2 regions of the Paenibacillus sp. VTT E-133280 genome follow, and region 1 is predicted to be linked to the other one. Evidence: riboswitches for the same ligand, from Rfam matches in the RefSeq annotation. Region 1 holds a riboswitch; the other holds the start of a gene.
What was found. Region 1 has a riboswitch for glycine ahead of gcvT (glycine cleavage system aminomethyltransferase GcvT). Riboswitches for the same ligand answer to the same signal wherever they lie in the genome.
Positions count from the first base shown of each region.

Region 2: another riboswitch for glycine. It lies ahead of CA600_RS08490 (amino acid permease); the one in region 1 lies ahead of gcvT (glycine cleavage system aminomethyltransferase GcvT).

Region 1 covers NZ_NFUX01000029.1:46,880-56,135, forward strand. The annotation lists gene uvrB (excinuclease ABC subunit UvrB) at 1-1,444, opposite strand, end outside; gene CA600_RS14495 (flagellar motor protein) at 1,719-2,501, shown strand; gene CA600_RS14500 (flagellar motor protein MotB) at 2,498-3,334, shown strand; gene gcvH (glycine cleavage system protein GcvH) at 3,735-4,127, opposite strand; glycine riboswitch at 4,365-4,463, shown strand; gene gcvT (glycine cleavage system aminomethyltransferase GcvT) at 4,650-5,762, shown strand; gene gcvPA (aminomethyl-transferring glycine dehydrogenase subunit GcvPA) at 5,869-7,221, shown strand; gene gcvPB (aminomethyl-transferring glycine dehydrogenase subunit GcvPB) at 7,218-8,678, shown strand; gene CA600_RS14525 (efflux RND transporter permease subunit) at 9,181-9,256, opposite strand, start outside.
Region 2 covers NZ_NFUX01000013.1:89,925-99,180, forward strand. The annotation lists gene CA600_RS08480 (MerR family transcriptional regulator) at 1-564, opposite strand, end outside; gene adhP (alcohol dehydrogenase AdhP) at 735-1,751, opposite strand; glycine riboswitch at 1,949-2,029, shown strand; gene CA600_RS08490 (amino acid permease) at 2,164-3,516, shown strand; gene CA600_RS08495 (DHA2 family efflux MFS transporter permease subunit) at 3,602-5,065, opposite strand; gene CA600_RS08500 (TetR/AcrR family transcriptional regulator) at 5,232-5,786, shown strand; gene CA600_RS08505 (metallophosphoesterase) at 5,958-7,109, opposite strand; gene CA600_RS08510 (helix-turn-helix transcriptional regulator) at 7,237-9,256, shown strand, end outside.

The sequences.
Region 1 (9,256 bases):
GCATATACCGAACCTTAATCCCAATTTCCTTAAAGTAATCTGTCAGATCCTCCGACATCTTCTTCGTCAACGTTGTGACGAGGACGCGTTCGTCTCGTTCTACCCGATCACGAATCTCACTAATCAAGTCATCGATTTGTCCCTCTGTAGGACGAACCTCAATGATCGGATCTAAAAGACCTGTAGGCCGAATAATCTGCTGCACCATGGTGTCACAGTGCTCCATTTCATAAGGTCCCGGTGTCGCAGAAACATATACGATCTGCTTCACCTTTTCTTCGAATTCCTCAAACTGAAGTGGACGGTTATCGAGCGCAGACGGCAAACGGAAACCATGCTCTACCAGTACCGTCTTACGCGCCCGGTCACCGTTATACATCGCCCGAATCTGCGGAAGTGTAACATGGGACTCATCAATAATGATCAGCATATCATCCGGAAAATAATCCATTAATGTATATGGGGTTGCCCCTGGTTCACGGAAGGTGAGTGGTCCGGAATAGTTCTCAATCCCTGAGCAGAAGCCCACTTCCTTCATCATTTCAATATCATAACGTGTCCGCTGTTCCAGACGTTGAGCTTCAAGAAGCTTTCCTGCGTCACGAAGAACCGTTAAGCGGTCTTCCAGCTCTTTTTCAATGTTGACCAGTGCTACACGCATTGTTTCTTCTTTGGTAACAAAGTGAGACGCCGGAAAAATAGCGACATGATCGCGTTCCCCGATCAGTTCACCCGTCAGCACATCAATCTCAGTGATTCGCTCAATTTCATCACCGAACAATTCGACCCGAATGGCATGCTCACCCTGAGATGCCGGGAAAATCTCAACCACATCACCACGTACACGGAAGGTTCCGCGTACAAAATTGATATCATTACGCTGGTACTGGATATCCACTAGCCTGCTCAAAATCTCATTTCGAGGCTTCTCCATCCCAACCCGCAATGACAAAAGCAAGCTTCCATATTCCATCGGCGAACCGAGGCCGTAAATACAAGACACACTCGCCACAATAATAACGTCACGCCGTTCGAACAAGGAGCTCGTTGCGGAGTGGCGCAATTTATCAATCTCTTCATTAATACTGGAGTCTTTCTCGATATAAGTATCGGAGGAGGGAATATACGCCTCTGGTTGGTAATAGTCGTAGTAGCTGACGAAATAGTCTACCGAATTATGCGGAAAAAACTCCTTAAACTCACTCGCCAGTTGGGCAGCCAAAGTCTTGTTGTGCGCAATAACTAATGTCGGGCGGTTTAATTTGGAAATAACTTGTGCAACGGTAAACGTCTTCCCCGTACCCGTCGCGCCCAGCAGCGTCTGGTGCTTCTTGCCCTGCCGGATGCCTTGTAGTAATTCCTCTATGGCATGAGGCTGATCGCCCTGGGGTGTATACTCGGACTCCAATTCAAAAGTCTTCGTACTGACGACAATATCACTCATTTGCCCGTCTCCCCTCTATCGTCTAAACTAGATTAATATATTATAATTGTTGTCTGAATGTTCTCTCTCCATACGATAGCAAGCTAAACGCCTTTGGCGTCTCTAAAAGACGTTAAGCGTTTGTGCGAGAATTATAAGGTTTAAGTATAACGTGAAACTTATACTTTCTTATAATTAAAAATATGGAAGATAAGAATATGTGTTCCCGTTCATTATACAGTGTTGACTAGATCGATGCAAACCATAATACATAGAAATGTTAGGAGCTTGAAGCATGGATATTACCTCAATAATTGGCCTATTGGCTGGACTGGCTGCGTTAATCGGCGGCTATCTCTGGGAAGGCGGAAGCCTCTCAGGACTGCTGCAGCTTAATGCGGCTTTGATTGTGTTCGGGGGTACATTTGCCGCCGTTATGATCAGCTTCCCGGCATCTAAGCTGCGCTCCATTCCAACAGCACTACGCATGGCTTTCGGCAGCAACCCTGATCGTGATATGGAAAAAGCTGAAGAACTCATTGCAATGGCAACCGTGGCCCGTCGCGGCGGCGTTTTAATGTTAGAAAAACAAGCTGAAGAACATCCGGATTCTTTTACACGTGAAGGTCTGCTTCTTATTGTCGACGGCACTGATCCTGAGCAGGTAAGACAGATTTTGGAACTGGAAATGGACGCTAAAGAATTGAAGCATGAGAACTATGCTAAGATTTTTGAAGCTGCTGGTGGATATGCACCAACGATGGGAATTATCGGGACGGTGATGGGTCTCATCCGTGTACTTGGCAACCTTACAGATCCGTCAAATCTGGGCACATCTATCGCAGTAGCGTTCACTGCAACGTTGTACGGTGTAGCCATCGCTAATTTAATATTTTTACCCATTGCCTCCAAAATCAAATCCCGCAGTCAAAGTGAGCTACATAGCATGGAAATGCTGCTAGTAGGTATTCTTTCTCTACAGAATGGGGATCATCCACTGCTGGTACGTAAAAAAATGAACTCATTCATCTCAGACTCGGACACGAATGACCGTGCGGAAACTAGAGGCCTTTTATGAGACAAAGAGACCGGCGCAAGCGGCGTGTAGAGACTCGGGAAAGCCGTGACCGTTGGATGATTACTTATGCAGATCTAATTACACTTTTACTTATTTTTTTCGTTATATTGTATGCGATGAGCAGCCTGGATACTGACAAATATAACATCGTGACAGGCTCGTTATCCGAGACCTTCAAGTCTGGAACCACTGTCCTTGAGGGTGGGAACGGTATTTTAGATGCTGGAAAATCAACTGAGAACAAACCGGAAAGTACAGACGGAAATGAGGATGCAGCTGCAACTGCAAGACCGAATGACGGATCTGGTGAACAAGCGGAGAATGAAACACCTTCGGCACGTGAGCTCGCTTTTCGAGAACAAGAGACTAAACTTGCTGAATTAATGGGTGTGATCACCCACTATGTGGAGGAAAATAATCTCGGAGAACAAATTTTTGTTGCTGACAAACCGCAGGGTATAGAAATCACACTCAGTGATCGTTTTCTATTCGATATAGGTAAGGCAGACCTGAAATCACCAGCCTTCCCTGCTCTTCAGCAGTTATCTGGTTTATTCAAAGACATCGGCGCAAAGATTAGCATTGAAGGACATACCGATAATACGCCCGTATCCTCGGCTTCTCAATTTAACGACAACTGGGAGCTGTCTGGTGCTCGTGCGCTATCTGTACTTCGCTTTTTTCTAGACCATGAAGGACTGAAGCCGGATACTTTTCAATACGCAGGTTATGCTGACACCCAGCCCACCGCAGATAATACCACGATAGCAGGTAAGCAGAAGAACCGCCGTGTAGAGATCATTGTGCTGCGGCAGCTTCAAGAGGGTGAATAAAATATTGATTGTACTCAGAGCTAGATATAGTAGTTAGTGCGGGTGCGAATCTGCTATCAACATACTAAAATGGACTTGCCACTATTAATTACGGAAATACTCCCTGATTAATCCCCTATTTAGTCAAAAATAGCGGTTTCACCGGAATTTTCAGGGAGAAATTCCCTAAAACTCTTTGTGTCACGCTATATTCGTCTAAAATGAGGGAGGTTTTCCCTAATTCCACAACAGCAGATTCGCTTTTAAATAAAATCAAATAATTCCGAGACGTCCCAGGGTATGACGCAAAAATCCCCACCCACCTCTAAATAAAAATACCAAACAGCAAGTCCCCAAAAACAGAAACTTGCTGCTACAAATATCACTCGCGATAAAATTAATATACTGTGAAAAATCCCAATTACTCTCCTACCAATGCACGATATCCGGCTGCATCCAGCAGACCTTTTACAGCATCAGCATACTCTCCGTCCACTTCAATTTCAAAAATCCAACCCTCGCCATACGGCTTATCGTTGATCAGCTCCGGACTAGCCTCTAAACCGTCATTAATCTTGGTAACCGTCCCCGAGACGGGTGAATATAATTCCGATACAGTCTTAACGGATTCGATACTGCCTACGCTGTCACCGGCTGAAATGGCCGAGCCCACTTCTGGAAATTCCACAAATACGATATCGCCTAACAAATGCTGAGCATGATCCGTAATCCCAATACGTACTACGCGTCCTTCCACTTGCTGTGCCCACTCATGCTCTTCGCTGTAAAGAAGGTGATCTAAAACTTCACTCATTTCAAGCCGCCTCATTTCCAAATTGGAATTCTAAATTTAGTTATAGCCTAAGTGATCCCAGAGCAGAATGTCAATATTACTAACAGTAAAATAAATTTGTCGTTTTTTTGACTTTTTCTTGTTGACAGCGCCCTCCTATACCCGTTTAATGGAGACATACAAGAAGAAACGACGTTGTCGTCTTTTTTATAGACGATAACCGTTTCTCGGAGAAATATAAAACAAATACAGTTGCGGATGATGGCATAGGGAGAGACTGTCTCACTTGAAGACGGCGCCGAAGGAGTAAGCCCTAACAGGGGTGAATCTCTCAGGCAAAAGGACCTTTGTCGGACGTACCTCTGGAGAGCATCAGACGCGGGGCTGAGTGCGTCAGGTCACCAACGGGGAAACTTGCAGGTTCGTTACGGCAGGGTAACTCTCAGGTACAAAGGACAGAGCAGAAAGCGATTAGTGCATTTATGCATGATTGCTTCTGCCTGTCCTTTTTTTCGTATCTAATCAGACTAGGGGAGTGACGATATGGATGCTTTGAAAAGAACACCTTTTTACGATCTCTATTCCGCTTACACGGAGTCCAGGTGCATTGATTTTGGCGGCTGGGAGCTGCCAGTACAGTTTACAGGTATCGTGAAGGAGCATGAAGCTGTTCGCCAGCAGGCTGGACTGTTCGATGTATCGCATATGGGTGAATTCATGGTGATCGGGAGCGGTGCTGAAGCCTTTTTACAAAAAATGACGACCAACGATGTCAGCCGCCTGACCGATGGTGCGGCACAATATACGCTGCTCTGTTATCCAAACGGCGGTGTGGTCGACGATTTGCTCGTGTACCGAATAAGTGAAGGCCGTTATATGCTTGTCGTAAATGCCTCCAACATCGATAAGGACTTCCAGTGGCTGCAAGAGCATCTGACCTCTGAATTCGGTGAAGTCACACTCACTAATGTCTCTGACGAGACGCTTTTGCTTGCCTTGCAAGGCCCATTGGCAGAGACCATACTCGCGAAAGTTACTGATGCTCCGATCTCAGAACTCAAGCCCTTCCACTTCATCGAACGCGCAACCGTCTGCGGTGTAGAAGTACTGATCTCCCGTACGGGTTACACCGGCGAAGATGGCTTCGAGATCTACGCTCCGCTGGATGGGGCAGCAACGTTATGGAACGGCCTACTCGCAGCTGGCACTCCTCACGGATTAACACCTGCTGGACTGGGCGCCCGTGATACGCTGCGTTTTGAAGCAAAATTGCCGCTGTACGGTCAGGAGCTGTCAGCTGACATCACCCCTCTTGAAGCTGGAGTACAGTTCTTTGTGAAGCTGGACAAAGCGGACTTTATCGGTCGCGATGCGCTAGTGCAGCAAAAAGAAGCCGGTCTACCCCGACGTCTGGTCGGCTTAGAAATGATTGACCGGGGCATTCCGCGCTCCCATTACCCAGTCTATGCGAACGGCGTTAAAATCGGAGAGGTCACAACCGGAACCCAATCACCAACGCTGAAACGCAATCTGGGATTAGCTTTGCTTGATACAGCTTACAGTGAAATAGGCACAGAGGTATTCGTAGAGATACGCGGCAAGCAGCTTAAGGCTGTCGTGATTAAAGCCCCTTTTTACAAGTATAAACGCCTTTAGCGTCCATATTGGGACGGTTAGCTTTTAAGCGAGAAATAGAAGGATAAAGTATAGCGTGAAAATTGTACTTTCTTATATTTTAAAAAAGCCAAGGAGTGAAACCTTAATGAAGCACCGTTATCTGCCCATGACAGCACAGGACCGCGTAGAGATGATGGAAACCGTCGGGATTCAGTCCATAGATGAGCTGTTCTCCGATATTCCTGAAGCCGTCCGTTATCAAGGCACTATGCCGATGTCTGAACCACTCGATGAGTACGCCCTGCTACGTCACATGAAAGGTCTCGCTGACCGAAATGCTGATTTCGATTCGCACGCCAGCTTCCTCGGCGCCGGATTATATGACCATCACATCCCTGTGGTGATCAACCATGTCATTTCCCGTTCTGAATTCTACACTGCTTACACCCCTTATCAACCGGAGATCAGCCAAGGCGAACTGCAGGCGATCTTCGAATTCCAATCCTACATTTGCGAACTAACCGGTATGAAAGTAGCCAATGCCAGCATGTATGATGGCGCAACCGCATTATCCGAAGCAGCAGTCCTCGCAGCTGGTGCTACCAAACGCAAAAAATTAATTGTTTCCCGCACCGTTCATCCTGAAGCGCGCCAAGTGTTACGCACATCGGCTAATGCTTGGGGGCTTGAGGTCGTGGAGATTGACTATAAAAACGGCGTTACCGATCAGGTGAAGCTTGCTGAAGCCATTGATGGTGATACAGCCGCAGTACTGATGCAATCGCCTAACTTTTTTGGCAGCATCGAAGATCTTAGCTCTGTTGAGCCGCTGATCCATGCTGTTAAAGGGTTGTTCGTCGTCAGTGCAAATCCGATCGCTCTTGGCGTACTAGAAACACCAGGCAAGCTCGGAGCCGACATCGTAGTCGGTGACGCTCAGCCACTTGGTATTCCAGCTTCCCTCGGCGGTCCAACCTGTGGATTCTTCGCGGTAGCTGAGCACTTGATGCGTAAGATGCCGGGCCGTATCGTAGGCCAAACGGTTGACCGTAACGGGAAACGCGGCTTCGTTCTGACGCTGCAAGCACGGGAGCAGCATATCCGCCGAGAAAAAGCTACCTCGAACATCTGCTCCAATCAGGCGCTGCTGGCTCTCTGCGCATCGGTTTACTTGTCCGTTATGGGCAAAGAAGGTATGCGTGAAGTAGGCGAGCTAAACATTCGTAAAAGCCATTATGCCGCTGATAAACTTAGCCAACTAACAGGTGCTGAATATGCCTTCTCCTCCCCCTTCTTTAACGAGTTTGTCTTGAAGCTTCCTGAGGGAAGCAGCGTTAGCGCAATTAATTCGAAGCTGCTGAAGGAAGGTTATTTAGGCGGTTATGATCTGGGCCGTGATTATCCTGAACTTGCTGGACATATGCTGGTAGCCGTTACGGAAAAAAGAAGCAAAAACGAAATCGACCAATTCGCTAGCGCACTGGAGGGCTGTTTATGAAACCGGAGCAAAGTCTAATTTTTGAATTAAGCCGTCCCGGCCGTTCGGCCTATTCTTTGCCACTGTGCGATGTGCCGCAGGAAGAAAGCTTAGAATCTCTGATTCCATCAGGTTTACTCCGTAGCGAACCCGTCGTGCTTCCAGAAGTATCGGAAGTGGATGTCATTCGCCACTACACTTCCTTGTCACGCCGCAACTTTGGGGTAGATAACGGCTTCTATCCACTCGGTTCATGTACGATGAAATACAATCCGAAGATTAACGAAGATGTTGCCCGCATCGTAGGCCTAGCTAAGATCCACCCTTACCAGCCAGAAGAAAGCATTCAAGGCGCACTGGAATTAATGTATACCCTGCAAAATGACTTGTCTGCACTAACCGGCATGGATGCTGTATCTTTACAACCTGCCGCAGGTGCTCATGGGGAATGGACCGGTCTCATGATGATCCGCGCCTACCATGAAAGCCGCGGCGAGACCCGCACGAAGGTTATCGTGCCGGATTCCTCACACGGCACCAATCCTGCTAGTGCTTCAGCCGCAGGACTTGAAACGATCACGATCCCATCCACAGATAAAGGGATGGTTGATCTTGAAGCGCTGCGGACAGCAGTCGGCAGCGATACTGCCGCGCTGATGCTGACTAACCCAAGCACACTCGGCTTGTTCGAGACCCAAATCGTCGAGATTGCTGAGATCGTGCATGAAGCAGGCGGCTTGCTCTATTACGATGGAGCGAACTCCAATGCTATTATGGGCATTACCCGCCCCGGTGATATGGGCTTTGACGTTGTGCATTTGAACTTGCATAAGACAATGAGTACCCCGCACGGCGGCGGTGGCCCTGGAGCCGGACCTGTTGGCGTAAAATCCATCCTGATTCCGTTCCTACCACAACCAACTGTGGTGAAAAACGAAGATAACAGCTTCTCACTCGACTTCGGCGGACCTGAATCCATTGGACGCGTGAAAGCTTTTTACGGCAACTTTGGTATTCTGGTTCGTGCCTACGCCTATATCCGTACCTATGGCCCAGATGGACTGCGTGAGGTATCCGAAAATGCCGTGCTGAATGCGAACTATATGATGCACCGTCTGGCGCCGTATTTTGAAATTCCGTATCCGGGCGTATGTAAGCATGAATTCGTAATGTCCGGCAAAAACCTCAAGCAGTATGGTGTGCGCACCTTAGACGTTGCTAAACGATTACTCGACTTCGGCTACCATCCGCCAACCGTGTACTTCCCTCTGACTGTTGAGGAATGTATGATGATCGAGCCTACGGAAACCGAAAGTAAAGAAACGCTCGACGGCTTCATCGATACAATGATCCAGATCGTGAAAGAAGCGCAGGAGACACCGGAGATCGTAATCAACGCACCGCATACCACAGAGATTAGCCGTTTGGATGAGACACAAGCCGCGCGTAAGCCGGTATTGAATTGTTCTTGCGGTTAATAGATAGTGAGCAATATTAAAAAAGCAGGCCACGATAATCGGTTTATCGTCGGCCTGCTTTTTAGTATGCGAATAAAAATCAACACTATGATCTACTCGGCCTGCACCTTCGCAAAAATCTGGAGCTATGATATTCTAATTTGGAGGGTAGCGTTTTCCCCTTAGAAAGGAATGTATTCCTTGTGAAATTTGAATTTGTCCATAATGTATTCCACAGAAAATATTTATTGTCCCTTCCCTATTTGCTCCTCGCATTATTTATGTTATCCGCCTTGTCTTCGTCCCATAGAATATTCTCTATCATCCCTTTCATATTAATTATGCTAAATGCGTTGTATATCGTTGTAAAAATCATAATTTATAAAATCAAAACTTAGATCTCTCGCACTGTTCAAATACGCAAGTAAATTCTCATTTTCTAAATAATAAGACCCTTCCCTGCATCATTTAAAATGACTGAGAAGGGCCTGTTTCAGTTGTTTATCACTATAACTTTTTGAAATTAAGCACCATGCGTCGGAATTTCTACTTTCACCGCGCCCTTGCGCTCCTTAGCCGATTTACGGAAGTAGAACAGC
Region 2 (9,256 bases), on a different contig from region 1:
GATTGGGATCATCAATTCAATATCGCTTTGGTCAGGGGTAAACGCCTCATCAAGAAAAAAGACAGACGGAACACCAAGCAACTTAATATTACTTTTTTCCGCTTGTTCATATAAGGAATCAACATACTTGTCCATGTCAGCAATGTTAATTTGCAATCTTTGACTTAGGACCTCTTTCTCGTTTCTCATTCCGAGCGATATATCAAAAGATCTTCGTTCGCCTTGAATCAAATCCATTTTGATTTCAATCATCTCTTGCATTTCTGCAATGATTTGTCTATTTCGATTCATCTCACTGGATAACTCAAGTATTTTTGAATGCATCCATTCAGTCAGCAGTTCTCTATCTGATGTCTGAAGGATAGTTCTAATCTCGGGTAGGGAGAATCGATATTCTTTCAGTCTCTTAATAAGTAACGCTGTTTCTAGTTGGCTTTTTTCATAATATCTATAGCCGTTTGTAGCCTCTACATGCGCTGGTTTCAAAAGTTCTTCTTTATCATAGTGTCGCAACATACGTGCACTCATTTTGCAAAGCTGAGAAAATCTATTGATCGTGTACATATTTCTCTCTTTCTTAGTGTGATCGTATGGTTAGATCAATCACTCTGTAGTCATTGACTCAAGCTTCTATGCTTTAAAATTACAGTCTAATACGTTTGGTGCGACTGTGCAAAATTATTAGTCATAAAAAAGCCCGAAAAGTAGCACTTTTCGAGCGTGTTTCTTTAGGGTCATTTCGTCATATCAAGGACGATTCGGCCATTGATTTTGCCTTCTAACATAAGATCGTAGATCTCATTAATATCTTCTAGTTTACGTGTCTCAATAATGGTTTTGATTTTCCCTTCTGCAGCGAATTGTAATGCTTCTTGCAAATCTTTGCGAGTGCCGACAATCGAACCAACTACCTTTGTTCCATTTAATACGGTATCAAAAATGGGAACATCCATGGATTCAGGAGGCAGCCCAACCATGACGCAGGTACCGCCGCGGCGAATGGCACGGTAGGCTTGGTCGAATGCTTTTTTCGCAACCGCTGTACAAACGACACCGTGTACTCCGCCGATTTCTTTTTGAATCCAGTCTGCCGCATCTTCTTTTAATGCGTTTACGGTTTTGTCTGCGCCAAGTTGTTTGGCAAGCTCCATCTTTTCATCCGACGTGTCGATGGCCACTACGTTCATTCCCATTACTTTTGCATATTGTACACCAAGATGCCCTAATCCTCCGACACCGAAAATGGCTACCCACTCACCTGGCTTTACACACGATACTTTCAAAGCTTTATAGGTAGTAACGCCTGCGCAAAATAAAGGTGCCGCTTCGATAAAGCTTAGATTATCAGGAACCTTAACTACATAATCGGCAGCTGCCACACAATATTCTGCATATCCGCCATCTACGGAATATCCGGAATTTTGCTGATCCAGACAAAGAGTCTCTCTTCCAGTAAGACAATATTCACAATGACCGCAGGCTGAGTACAGCCATGGAATTCCTACACGGTCTCCTACCTTTAAGTGTGTAACTCCTTCACCTATTTCTTCAATAATCCCAACGCCTTCATGTCCGGGAATAAGAGGGAGTTTCGGTTTGACGGGCCAATCGCCATGAGCAGCATGCAAATCAGTATGACACACTCCGCAGGCCTGAATGTGGACAAGGATTTCTTTGTGTCCGGGTTTTGGTTTAGGTACGTCTTGTAGCTCTAACTTTTCTTTGAATTTCTTTACTACAGCGGCTTTCATTAGCATACTCCTTTAGTTTTTTGCTTTTCAAAAAGTAGTATGTTCATGAGGCTAACTTTAAATTCTTGAGACTTTTATCACTGATTAACACTCACATCACAAGTAATATGTTAGAATATCAGAACAGCTTTACTGCGTTACCGCTTTATCAACTTCATAATTCACGAGCTATGATGGCTAAGGATTACACTTTAGCTGGAGCAGCTTCTGGAGAGACTGCGGAAATTCCGCGGCGCCGAAGGGTTCACAATCTCAGGCAAAAGGACAGAAGAGTACTGAATATGTATTTGTCATGCTGATCGCTATCAGCAGGGCAAATATTATTTGATATTCTTACGATCTGGGAGATTGGATGACATCCAATCTCTCTTTTTTTATTCTAATTTATTGTACTCACAAGGGGGAACTAGGTATGGCACAACCAGAATTAAAGAGAGAGCTGGCTAATCGGCATGTTCAACTTATTGCTATTGGCGGCACCATTGGTACAGGATTATTTTTGGGATCAGGTAAGGCGATAGAGAAGGCAGGCCCATCCATTATGATCACGTATTTAATCGTGGGTATTGCTGTGTTTTTTGTGATGAGAGCACTGGGAGAACTCCTATTATCTAAAGCGGGCTATCAATCGTTTACGGATATTGCTGAAGACTACCTTGGATCACGGGTCGCATTCATTACCGGTTGGACCTATTGGTTTTGCTGGATTATGACGGCTATGGCTGATGTCATTGCTGTTGGCGTATATGTACAGTACTGGTTTGATATCCCGCAGTGGGTTCCTGCCATCGCCTGTCTAGTCGTGTTATTAGGACTTAATCTATTAACTGTAAAGAGCTTTGGGGAACTCGAATTTTGGTTTGCTTTAATTAAGGTAATTACGATTCTCGCCTTGATTGGTCTTGGGGTCATTTTACTGATCATTGGATTTAAGACGGATGCAGGATCGGTGACGATACGAAACCTATGGGAGTATGGGGGCTTTTTTCCGAACGGCATATCAGGCTTCTTATTTTCTTTTCAAATGGTTGTATTTGCTTACGTGGGTGTAGAATTGGTCGGGGTGTCGGCAGCGGAAACAGCGGATCCGGAGAAAAATATCCCATCTGCGATTAATAAAATTCCTTTACGGATTCTATTTTTCTATGTCGGTGCGCTTTTCGTCCTGTTATGCATTAACCCTTGGACAGAGCTCAGCCCGGCAGAGAGTCCTTTTGTAAAAACCTTTACTTTAGTAGGGATTCCAATTGCCGCAGGGATTATTAATTTTGTCGTATTAACTTCAGCCGCTTCTGCTTGTAATAGTGGAATGTTCTCGACAAGCCGAATTCTCTATAATTTGAGTAGAAATAACCAGGCGTCACCTCATTTGGGCAAACTGAATAAAAACCATGTCCCAGGTAACTCGTTATTCATTTCTACAATTGTTATATCTGTGGGTGCTCTTTTGAGTAAACTTATTCCGGAGCAGGCTTTTGGAATCGTGACAACGATTAGCGCCATTTGTTTTATATGGGTGTGGGGCATTGTTCTTATCTGCCATATTAAGTATAAGAAAACCCGGCCAGACTTACAGGCGAAATCCAAATTCAAAGCACCGTTCACACCGGCTATTAATTATATTGTCTTAACCTTGTTCGCTGGAATACTGATCATCATGCTGTTCGCTGGAGAAACACGCCCGGCTTTATTGTGTACTCCGTTATGGTTTATTTTATTATTCATCTTGTATTCGATTAGAAGCAAAAAAGGGAAAAGTAATTAAGCTTGAGTGAGGGATTCACACAAAAAGCCATTCCTATACGGAATGGCTTTTCTTCATATACTGCAATTGCTAGTTACAACCAAGGTTATTCCTTGTTAACTAGGTTTGCTTTCTTTTCAATCGTGATCTTGCTTTTCATAGGCATAAATAAGGTTATAACAAACGCGGTGACGGATAAAATCATCATAAAGTAATAGGCGTCACTTGCCCCAAGAATGGATGCAAGGGATTTAAGGATCTCAGGAGTAGTAGAGGGATTGCTCTGCATCACTGTGGCCGCATGACTTGTAGCCTGCACAGTGTAAATCGTAATTACGACAGCAGTTCCGATGGCTCCGGCAATTTGGCGAACGGTATTGTTCACTGCTGTGCCATGCGTTCCTAGTTGTTTTGGCAACGCATTTAGTCCGGCTGTATTGAGTGGCATCGTAATAAAGCTTAATCCAATTCGCAAGCCAATGGTACGAATCATTAGATACATATACGTGGTCGATTCAGATAGATCAGTTACCGCCCACATAGATGGAATAATAAATAGCAGACCAATGATGAACAGCGGTTTGGCACCGAAACGGTCGTATAATTTACCGGTGACGGGCGACATGAACGCATTTACGAGCGCCCCCGGCAACAAGAGTAGTCCTGCATCAAATGCTGTAAAACCACGGCCATTTTGCAGGTAAATAGGCAATAGAATCATATCTGCGTACATCATCATGGTGATTAATACATTAATAAGAGATGTCAGCGTAAATACTTTATTTTTGAAGACAGACAGGTTTAGCAGCGGATCATCTGACTTGATTTGTCGAATACAAAATACGGCCGTTACAGCGATTCCAATGCCTAATGTCAGGATCACTATTACGTCGTCCCAGCCTTTACTGCCTGCACTACTGAAGCCGTATAAAATCAAACCAAATCCGACGGTCGATAAAAGAACACTTACTACATCCAGTTTCGACTTAGAGGTCTCAGATACATTCACTAAATATTTGAACGCCAACGCTATAACAAGGATGACAAGTGGGATAAGGCCGATAAATAACCAGCGCCAAGAGTGATATTCGACAACAAATCCCGCGAGCGTCGGTCCAATGGCAGGAGCAAATATCATTGCGAGTCCAAGCAGTCCCATAGCACTGCCACGTTTCTCAATAGGGAAGATCGCGAGTACAACGCTCATCATGAGCGGCATTATAATGCCTGCACCAGCAGCTTGGATCATCCGTCCGACTAAGAGTAGACTAAAGCTCGGCGCTGCTGCACAAATGATTGAGCCAAGTAATAAAAATGACATGGCACTTAGAAATAATTGACGTGTTGTAAAACGTTTCATTAAATAGGCTGTAATCGGAATCAATATCCCGTTGACCAGCATAAAACCCGTTGAAATCCATTGTACAGTTGTTGCCGTGACATCAAATACATCCATCAGACTACTTAAGGCGACATTTAAAAGCGTCTGATTGAGTGTAGATAAGAAACAACCAAAAATTAGGATGGTTAATAGGATTCCTTTATTTATTTTCTTAATATCTTCTTGCATGGTGCAGGCCTCTCTTCATTGCTTTTTCGACATAGTGTCGATAAAATAAATCATATCAGCATTTAAACGGTATTCCTATTTGCAATTTTATTGAAAATGTCGACTAATCGACAGAATGGGTAAATTAGTTGATGAAATACTATATAAACGATAATAGAGGGATGAAATGTCCGAACATAAAAGAGTTGACCCACGAGCCATTCGCTCAAAAAAGATGCTGAAAAATGCTGTTTTTTCATTATTGGCCGAGAATGTGGAGATTTCTCAATTGACTGTCCAAAAAATCGCCAACCGTGCTGAGCTGAATCGTGCAACGTTTTATTTGCATTATGAGGATATTAACGACTTATTGCGCCAGATTGTACATGAAATCTTTGACGAGCTGTCCATGAAGGTTGAACCGCTATTACAAATGAAGAGCAACAACGAACAGGAGCAGCTGGTCACATTTTTAAATTACTTTTATGAATACCGAAAAGTGTTTGCTGTATTAATTGAGCACAAAGGCTTCAAAGAACATTTGACCAACCTGTTAAAAAATACTGTTGAGAAACGAAGAAACGTGAGAAACATAGATTCCACTAAGGAGGTTGTCTCCCTTGATATTATTGCAGCATCACTACTGGGGATTATTATGTGGTGGATTAAGGATGGCAGCCAATATAGCGCAGAATACATAGCAGGGCAAATTACCTTGATGTATAAAAGAAAGTATTTATAAGTGCTAGACTGCGCTACATGGAGGACATGGGTAAAAACCGCTGTATGATATAGAGATACAAATTTCAAGATAACGGATATTCCCCGCACCAACCTTAGGTAAAACTATAAAAAGCGGCAGTCTATGACGATAATTCTCGTTCAAAGGCTGTCCGCTTTTTTTAAAATCATATTATTTAAAATCAACTTTAATTTGTGCTATCTCACTGTTCGTACCAATGCGTAATGGCGGTCCCCAAGTCCCAACACCAGATGTAACGATGACGTGAGGGCTGTTTGGATTCTTCTGATAGTGTCCGTAATCTACTGTGAACATAGCATTGGTGATTAGATTTGCAGGGAATACTTGTCCTTGATGCGTATGTCCACTAAGTATCAAATCGACGTCATCTCCGTATTCAATCATATTCGTGGGTTGATGATCCATTACGATAACGGGCATAGTGGTATCAATGTTACTCATCACTTCAGAAGTAACTGCTCTAGCGTTTCCTTGATCACCAATCGGGGATGAATCTCTCCTGCCAACTACAACGAATTGATTATCAATAACGACATGCTCATCATTTAGAAGTTTAATGTTACTCTTGTCTATAAAGTTCACAATTTCATCGTAGGATCGTCCTGCATCATGGTTACCTAAACAAGCATAAACCCCATAGGTGGACTGAATAGTATTTAATAACTCTATTCCTTTGGAAGGATTAGAGAGGGCATAGTAGTTTCCATTAAATATATCTCCTGACATCAACACAATATCCGGCTGCATATCATTAATGCGATCAACAACCTCTGCAAGAAATTTGACATCATTTATGTAGCCTAAGTGTAAGTCACTGATTAGAACAATATTTAAATGCTCTAATGAGGTGCTTTTGTGTATTTGGATGGGATACGATACTTCTTTTATCTGATTGGCGTTATAAATGCCATAGGACACCAACCCTATGACTAGCATTAATACTACTGACCTTGTATGAAAAACAACACGTTTTGGCGCAGGGGAGGGGATGATTTTGATCCATTTACTAATAAGTAAGACTACATCGGAAAGGAGTAACAGCAAGAACAAATAGAAATAGATCCCCATCCAATAGTCCCCGGATTGACCAATAAAATTAACAATACTTGAATCGTTCGTCATAGCTGAAGAGGACAATAGTAGATTAATAATGATTGTTACCGCACACAAGCCGTAGATGACTCCGTATATAATCCCATTAATATTTGGAAATACATGTTGTAACCATTTAAAAATCTTTCTCGCGATGTAATAGTTACTTGCCGCGTACATAGCGAATATAAACAAAAATGCAAATACCATATGATGCACCGTCCTATTTTTTTAGATTTCAGAGAGCAATCGTTTATAATCAATAATTATGAGCAAATCGTCAGGTACTCAGTAACAGTAACATATTTTTTCATGTTGGAAGAGGAGATTGTTGATTTTGAATAAAAAGAACAATGGATCAGATCAAATCGTACTGGCCGCAATCGAAACGATTGAGGAAGTGGATTTTCTACTTATGACGGAGTTAACGGCATGGTTTGTTCTTTCTGGTTATCTAGAAATAATGCGAAACGGTTCGGATATTTTGATTCGGACAGGCGATATTTTCGTTTTTAATAAAGGTGATATTGTTCGTGTAATTGGCAGTGAAGAGAATGCGACGCTCTCGGTAAAGTTTCTAACCAATGAGTATCAAGAAGAGTTTCCGGCATTTAAGCTTAACATTCCACTGTCGATGGTGTACAAAAAAGATGGATATGAGCTTGTGAAGAATTGTATGGCGTACTTGTACGTCGAAAGGATATATCCGGGAGCCGGTTCTGATTATATCATCGAAGGGTATTCGAAACGTTTAATCGGATTGCTGTACCGTTATCTTGGGCCAGAAGATGAAAAGAAGCAAGTGCATACAGCTTCGGATAAGGTAAAAGAAATTGTATCATTTATCAATGTTAATTATGCGGACAAACTCAGCCTGGATGAGATTGCTGAACAGTCTTATAGTAGCAAATACTACTTGGCGCATTCCTTTAAAAATCAGCTAGGGATTTCAATCGGAAATTATATCAAAGAAGTGCGATTGTTTCATAGCTTACGTATGCTGGAAAATACGAACGATAAGATTGTCACGATTGCTTTAGTCAACGGCTTCCCCAATGTACGATCATTTAACGAGGCATTTAAAATAAGGTATGAGCTTTCACCTGCTGAATTTCGTGAACAGCGTCAAATAAGAGCGGTGCAGAATCGTGCCGATGCGGAGCTGTCCCAAGATGTATTAGCTCTACTATCGCCGTATGTGCCGTTAGGTGAATTGCCGGCTGGCACGTCTATTGCCCCCGATCGCATCGAGGTGCAATTGGATTTGCATAAAACGATCGGCCAGTACTCAAAGGTCAATCATGTTCTTAAAGTAAAAGGCGAACTTATGGATAGCCGTTTGCTCGAAGTACGTCAACGCCTTAGGGTGAAGTGGGTAGCGGTCACTCGTATTTTTAAAAAAGTGGATATACGTGTAAGCGAAGGGAAGCTGTTCTGTTCATTTCGTGAGTTGGATCGAATGTTGCAGCAGATCGTGTCTGTTGGCATGTTTCCCTACCTTCAATTTCAATCTATAGATTTGGATGATTGGGAGGAGCGGGGATTTCATAACAATGAATGGTTTCAAACGATAATGACTGAATTAAATCTTCATCTGCAACAAAATTATATGACAAGTCAGGATTGGATGTACGAGTTCCGCTGCTTCTATGAAATGAAAAATAGCAGGGAATTACGTTTGCCGTTAGTGAATGCCATTTCAATCTTTAAAAACTATAAGAACGTAGTCATTCATTTTCCCATCCCGCCAGAAGATGCGATGCTGCTCGATATGACCTGCCATAATGCCGTTTATTGCATTGATGACTGGACCCGTATGCGCAAGATTCCACTTGAAACTGCGCTTAATTATCTATTTGATGAAGAATACATTCGGGTCATTGGTGAGAACACAAACATGCAAGATCAGAATCGTATTTTGGATCGAATGCTGGTTTACGATCAGGATGATTATCTACACGCCTATTCAGATCTAGCACAAGCAAATGCAAGCATTTGGCAATATATAAACCTAATGAATCAAAACGAAATTGCAGGTCACTATTTCCCCCCATTATCACTCGATTCAGCCAAGCTGTTTGAGTATTTTCCAGATGAGCTGGCAAGTAAGCTTTCATTACTTACACCGGATGGTCGTTACAAGGACAATTGGTATGCGACAGAGTTTGTGAGTCGCTTGTTTGATGAGATTGTGTTCAAAAACAACTCATGTATCGTGACAAAACAGCAAGATAATTACCGCATTTTAACGGTTTATCCAGAAGAAGAGCAACATCTGTTTATCAATGAAAATAAGGAAAAACTAGAATTAGCTTGGCATAAGGCAAAAAGTCCCTATGTTTTTATAAAGATGGAGC